Regions from separate parts of the Schumannella sp. GW821-FHT10F01 genome, predicted to be linked through region 2. Evidence: predicted binding sites of a transcription regulator. Region 2 holds the regulator's gene; the other holds the start of a gene.
The links. The regulator LexA, encoded in region 2, represses DNA repair genes until DNA is damaged. The targets are predictions, from matches to a motif close to TCGAACANNTGTTCGA.

Region 1 (3,179 bases), on a different contig from region 2:
CGTCGACAACGCCCTCGACGACCTGGCGGGCCAGGCGGTCGGTGAGGTCGCCGGACTCGACGAGCGCGACGATCTCCGCGACGTGCGCGGGTGCGATGAGGGTGGCGGCATCCGCCTCGCGGGCGTTCGCGATGCGCGCGATCTCGCCGGTCCACCACTTGCGCGCCTGGGCAGGGGCGGCACCGGCGGCGACCGTCTCGGCGACCTCGACGAGGAGTCCGCTGTTCTGCACGTCGCGGAACTCGTCGTCGGTGAAGCCCCACTCGCCCTTCAGGCGGCGACGGCGCACGGCCGGCGCCTCCGGCAGCGCGGCGCGGAGCTCCTCGATGAGCTGGGCCGGCGGCTGCACCGGGAGGAGATCGGGCTCCGGGAAGTAGCGGTAGTCGTCCGCGTCGCTCTTCGGACGTCCGGCGGAGGTCGTGCCGGAGTCCTCGTGCCAGTGCCGCGTCTCCTGGGTGATGCTGCCGCCCTTCGCGAGGATGGCGGCCTGGCGCTGGATCTCGTAGCGCACGGCCCGCTCGACGCTGCGGAGCGAGTTCACGTTCTTCGTCTCCGTGCGGGTGCCGAGCTTCTCCTGGCCGCGCGGACGCAGCGACACGTTCGCGTCGCAGCGCAGGTTGCCGCGCTCCATCCGCGCCTCCGAGATGCCCAGGCCTCGCACGATGTCGCGGATTGCGCCGACATAGGCCTTGCCGACCTCCGGCGCCTTCGCCTCCGCGCCGAAGATCGGCTTCGTGACGATCTCCACCAGCGGCACGCCGGCCCGGTTGTAGTCGACGAGCGAGTACTCGGCGCCCTGGATGCGGCCGGTGGCGCCGCCGACGTGCGTCAGCTTGCCGGCGTCCTCCTCCATGTGCGCGCGCTCGATCGGCACCTGGAAGACGCTGCCGTCCTCCAGCTCGATCTCGACCTCGCCCTCGTAGGCGATCGGCTCGTCGAACTGGCTGATCTGGTAGTTCTTCGCGAGGTCGGGGTAGAAGTAGTTCTTCCGCGCGAAGCGGCTCGACTCGGCGATCGAGCAGCCGAGCGCGAGGCCGAGCGAGATCGAGTAGCGCACGGCCTGCTCGTTGACGACGGGGAGGCTGCCCGGGAGTCCCAGGTCGACGGGCGTGATCTGGGTGTTCGGACCCGTGCCCTCGTTCTCGCTGTTCGCGGGGTTCGGGGCGTCGGAGAACATCTTGGTCCTCGTCGCCAGCTCGACGTGCACCTCGAATCCGAGCACCGGCTCGAAGAGTTCGAGGGCCTTGTCGTAGTCCATGAGTTCCGCGCGGGCCATGCGTCGATTCTAGGAGGGGCGGTGGGGTGGGGGTGCCGCGCCGGGGGTTGGGACGGGGGCGCGGGGGTGGGGGGGGGTCGGGGTAGCGAGGGGCGGGGGCGGGGGATCGGCTCGCGTTGGGCGATGGCGGGTGGCGTCCCCTCCTCAACAGGGCTGGTCATGAGCGCTTTCGCACCACTTCGCCGTTTATCGAACATACGTTCGAACACCGTGGGAAAATCGAGGCATGACTCCCCCACTGGACCCGCTGCTCGCCGCAGCGGACGGGCTGCGGCTCCCGGCGCTCGATGCGCTGCCGGACACCGCCGTGCTCGACCTCCAGCGGATGCTCGCGCGCGTCCGCCAGCGGGTGGATGCCGCGGCCGCCGAGGTGGCCGGCGAGATCGCGCGGAGGTCGTCGCGCGACCGCGGCTACTCCGGACTCGCTCAGCGGCTCGGGGTGCGGACGCCCGAGGCGCTCGTGCAGAAGGTCGCCGGGGTGACCGCGGCGGAGGCCCGGTCGCTCGTCTCGGTGGGCTCGATGATGGGCGCGGCGTCGGGCCCCGGGGCCGTCTCCGCCGTGGACTCCGCGCTGGCGGCCGCCGTGTCGGAGCGCGGCGTCGGGGTAGCCGCGGCGGCGGCGATCCGCGCGGGGCTCGGCGCTGCGGACGACGCGGTCCCGGATGCCGTGCTCGGCGCCGCCGCGGCGACGCTGATCGCGGACGTCCCCGCACGCACGATCGAACAGCTGCGGGCGCGCGCCCGCGAGGTGCGTGACGAGCTCGACGCCGCGGGCGCCGCCGACCGCGAGCGGGCGCTGCGGGAACGCCGGTACCTGCACCTGATCCCTCAGGGCGACGGGATGACCCGCATCGTCGGGCTGCTCGACCCCGAGTCCGCGGCCCTCGTGTCGTCGGTCGTCGATGCGGCCACCTCGCCGCGGCGCGGCGGACCCCGGTTCTCCGATCCGGACGCCGCGGCGCGCGACGAGGACCTGCTCCGCGACCACCGGACCGTCGAGCAGCTGGCACTGGACGCGCTGGTGGGGCTGCTCGATGTGGGCGCCCGAGCCGATCGCGGTGCCGTGCTCGGGTCGCGGCGAGCCGGCGTCACCGTGCTCGTCGCGGAGCGGGATCTGCGGGTGGAGACGTCCGGCGCTGCGGGGCAAGCCGGGTTCGCGCGGCTCGAGGGACAGGCAGCCGCAGTGTCGATCGACACCGCACGTCGTCGCATCTGCGCCGAGGGAGCCGTCCCGGTCGTCCTCGACTCCCGCGGCTCGGTCATCGACGTCGGTCGAGACCAGCGGCTCTTCACGGCCCGACAGCGGATCGGGCTCGCGGCACGGGACGGCGGGTGCCGGTTTCCGGGGTGCGATCGACCGCCGTCGTGGTGCGAGGCGCACCACCTCGTCGAATGGTCGCGCGGAGGCCGCACGGATCTGGCCGACGGCATCCTGCTCTGCCGGCACCATCACCTGCTGATCCACGACAACGGCTGGCGAGTCGAACGAGACCGGGCGCACTACTTCGTCGTGCCGCCCGCCTCGGAGGATCCGCTGCGCCGTCGGATCCCCGCGCCGGCGCGGAGTCCGATCGCGGCGCGGGTCATCGCGTGAAGCGCAGTGGCATGACCTTCACCGGGCGCGGCATCGCGTGCAGCGGGTGTGGCCTCATGGGGCGGGGCATTGCGCGACAGTCGGCATGGGCCGAGCTCCCACGCCAGCGCAGGAACGGGCACGGCCGGGCGAAGGCTCACCCGAGGACCGCGGCCGCGACTCCGGACACGAAAGCGAGCACGGCAGCCAGACAGCGGATCAGGTCGACGCGAGCCCAGCGACGCACGACCGCGTCCGCGTCGACGGGCGGCGCGGCGGCGTCCCAGTCGGTGATGCGGATGTTGATCGGCACCGTCCCGACCCCCGCGA
Region 2 (3,179 bases):
GGGTCTGAGCCGGGAGTGCCGGGCCGGGCGTGCGGACCGGTCGCGCCGGCTCGCGGGCATACAGGCGAGCGGCCCCCGCCCGGCATGCAGGCGAGCGACCCGCTCGGCACGCAGGAGACGCACGGCGGATGTCCGTCGCGCGGCTGATCCGGACGCGCCCGCCCGCTCCCGATACTGAGCCGTGCCCTTCACCCCGAGCCACGCGGCCGCGGCGCTGCCGTTCCTCCGCACGCCGCTGCCCGCCGCGGCGCTGGTGCTCGGCACGATGGCGCCGGACCTCCCGTACTACGCGCCGCTCGGCGTGCCGCGCGGGCTGACCCACTCGCTGCTCGGCGCCGTCACGGTCGATCCGCTCATCGCCCTCGCAGCGCTCGCGCTCTGGTGGGGGGTGCTGCGCGCGCCCGTCGTCGACCTCGCACCCGACGCGCTGCGCGAGCGGATGCCGCCCCGGCCCGTACTCGGACGCGGACGCACGGCGCTCGGCACCGCGGTCCGCACGGCGCTCCTCGCGCTCGCGGCCGCGCTGATCGGGATCGCGACCCATCTCGCGTGGGACTGGTTCACGCATCCGGACGGGCTCGCGACGGTCCTCCCGCTCTGGAGCACACGGCTCGGGCCGCTCGAGCTCTCCCGCTGGCTGCAGCACGCGTCGACGGTCGCGGGACTCGTCGTGCTCGCCGTCTGGGCGGCGCGCTGGATGCGGTGCACGGCACCGGAGCCGCGCCCCGCGACGACACCGCCCCGGCTGCGGCACGCGGCGCGGGCGGCCGTCGCCGGCACGTGGGTGCTGCTCGCGGCCGGCGTCTGGGCGGCCGGGATACTCGGCGGCGCGGGTCCGCTCACGCCGTCGCTCGTATTCCGGGTCGCCGTCGTGTCGATCGGCGGCGCCGTCGCGCTGGCGGTGCTCCTGTGCCTGGCGTGGCACGTGGTCCGGCGCCGCGAGGCACGACGAGTCGGGCCGACGAGCGAGCCGTCGACCGGGGCGACGAGTGCATAGTCGAGCACGACGACGAATGCCGCGTCGGCGGTCCGGCCGTCGACGCCGGGCGCGGGGGAGACCTCCGGCTAGACGGCGCGGAGGATCGCGACGACCTTGCCGAGCACCTCGGCCTGGTCGCCGAGGATCGGCTCGAACGCCGTGTTGCGGGGCAGCAGCCAGGTGTGGCCGTCGCGCTGCCGGAACACCTTGACGGTCGCCTCGCCGTCGAGCATGGCGGCGACGATCTCGCCGTTCTCGGCCGTGTTCTGCGTGCGCACGACGACCCAGTCGCCGTCGCAGATGGCGGCGTCGATCATCGACTCGCCCGACACCTTGAGCATGAAGAGCTCGCCCTTGCCGACCAGCTGGCGGGGGAGCGGGAAGACCTCCTCGACCTGCTGCTCCGCGGTGATCGGCACGCCGGCGGCGATGCGGCCGACGAGCGGCACCATCGCGGCGTCGCCGACCGGGGGCGCGGAGTCGGCGGGGGACTCGGAGCCGGGCAGGTCGATGAGCACTTCGAGCGCACGGGGCCGCTTCGGGTCGCGGCGGAGGTAGCCGCTGAGCTCGAGCTGGTTGAGCTGGTGCGTGACGCTGGAGAGAGACGACAGGCCGACGGCGTCGCCGATCTCGCGCATGCTCGGCGGATACCCCTGGCGCGCGACGGAGAGCTGGATCGCCTCCAGGATCGCCAGCTGCTTCTCGCTGAGGCTGCGTCGGCGGCGCGTGCCGCCGGCCGCTGACGGTCCGCTCGTGGGCTGGTCGCTCATGCGCGTCTCCCGATGTCGGTGGCATCTGGTGATGTGTGTCCAGACATTCGGAACTGTATCCGGTCCAGGGTGTCGTACCAAACATCCGTTCGAGTGTGTCGCGATGTCGGTGGATGCCGATATCCCTGTTTCCGAGGGCGGAACCGGCGGATCGGCCGGAGCGGAGCCGCAGAGCAGAAGGGGTTGAACATGCGTTCGATAGAAGATACATTCGAAACACAGGTTCGACCCGGCACTCCCGGCCGAGTGCCGGGCGGACCTGTCCAGACCATCGCACGCACACGCACGAGCACCATCTCCCCCGACATCAGCAGCCAGGAGGCAGCCATGAGCGCCATCGCCATCGGAACCGGGATCCGCCGCACCGCCGCCCCTGCCCGCCCGGTGCGGCGTCCGGTCTCCACTGCCGCGACCTCGTCGACCGCGACGGGTCCGCGCCTGCGGATCACGCGCCGCGGCCGTGCCGTCGTCGCCGTGCTCATCGCCACGCCGCTCGCGTTCGGCGCCGTGGTCGTCGGGCTCGGCCAGGCCGCCGCAGCCGACCAGGCCGGCCCGCACGCCGCCTCGTCCGCGACCGGCGACTTCGCCTACGTGACCGTGCAGCCGGGGGACACCCTCTGGACGATCGCGGGCGACGTCGCTCCCGGAGCCGACCGCCGCGTCGTCGTCGACCGGATCGTCGACCTGAACCAGCTCGCGTCCGGCGACCTCCGCGCCGGCGAGCGGATCGCCGTCCCGACCGACCTGGGTCGCTGAGCCCGCTCGCGGCTAGCACCGGTCGACCCCCTGCCGCTCGGTAGGCTCGGCGGGTGAGTCCGCTCTCCGATCTCCCGATCCGCGACGACCTCCGCGGGCAGACGCCGTACGGCGCACCGCAGCAGCCGGTCCGCTACGCGCTCAACGTCAACGAGAACACGCACCCGGTGCCGGAGGATGTGGCCCGCTCGGTCGTCGAGGCCGTCGCCGGCGCGATCCTCACGATCAACCGGTACCCGGACCGCGAGTTCACGCTGCTCCGCGAGCACCTCGCGTCGTATCTGTCGACCGCAGGCGGTCCCGGCTCGGGCGTCGAGCCGCAGTACGTCGATCCGGCGCAGGTCTGGGCGGCGAACGGCTCGAACGAGGTGATCCAGCACATCCTCCAGGCGTTCGGGGGCCCCGGCCGCTCGGTGCTCGGCTTCCCGCCGACCTATTCGATGCACCCGATCATCGCCGCGGGCACGGGCACCCGGTGGGTTCCGGCGGAGCGCGACGCCCGGTACGCGATCTCGCCCGAGACGGCCGTCGCGGCGATCGAGCGCGAGCGTCCGGACCTCGTGTTCTTCTGCGCCCCGAACAACCCGACCGGCACGGCGCTGGCGCTCGAGACCATCGCGGCCGCCTACGACGCGACCGGCGGCATGGTCATGGTCGACGAGGCCTACGCCGAG

Region 1: AC1RSJ_RS09470 (HNH endonuclease signature motif containing protein) is a predicted target of LexA. The motif match lies at 1,466-1,481, and genes of this name have one in related genera.

The regions. Positions count from the first base shown of each region.
Region 1 is NZ_JBXASM010000007.1:15,255-18,433, forward strand. Features, by position in the region: gene gatB (Asp-tRNA(Asn)/Glu-tRNA(Gln) amidotransferase subunit GatB) at 1-1,276, opposite strand, end outside; gene AC1RSJ_RS09470 (HNH endonuclease signature motif containing protein) at 1,503-2,870, shown strand; gene AC1RSJ_RS09475 (hypothetical protein) at 3,007-3,179, opposite strand, start outside.
Region 2 is NZ_JBXASM010000006.1:63,431-66,609, reverse strand. Features, by position in the region: gene metE (5-methyltetrahydropteroyltriglutamate--homocysteine S-methyltransferase) at 1-8, shown strand, start outside; gene AC1RSJ_RS08685 (DUF4184 family protein) at 182-997, shown strand; gene lexA (transcriptional repressor LexA) at 1,066-1,749, opposite strand; gene AC1RSJ_RS08675 (LysM peptidoglycan-binding domain-containing protein) at 2,077-2,505, shown strand; gene AC1RSJ_RS08670 (histidinol-phosphate transaminase) at 2,559-3,179, shown strand, end outside.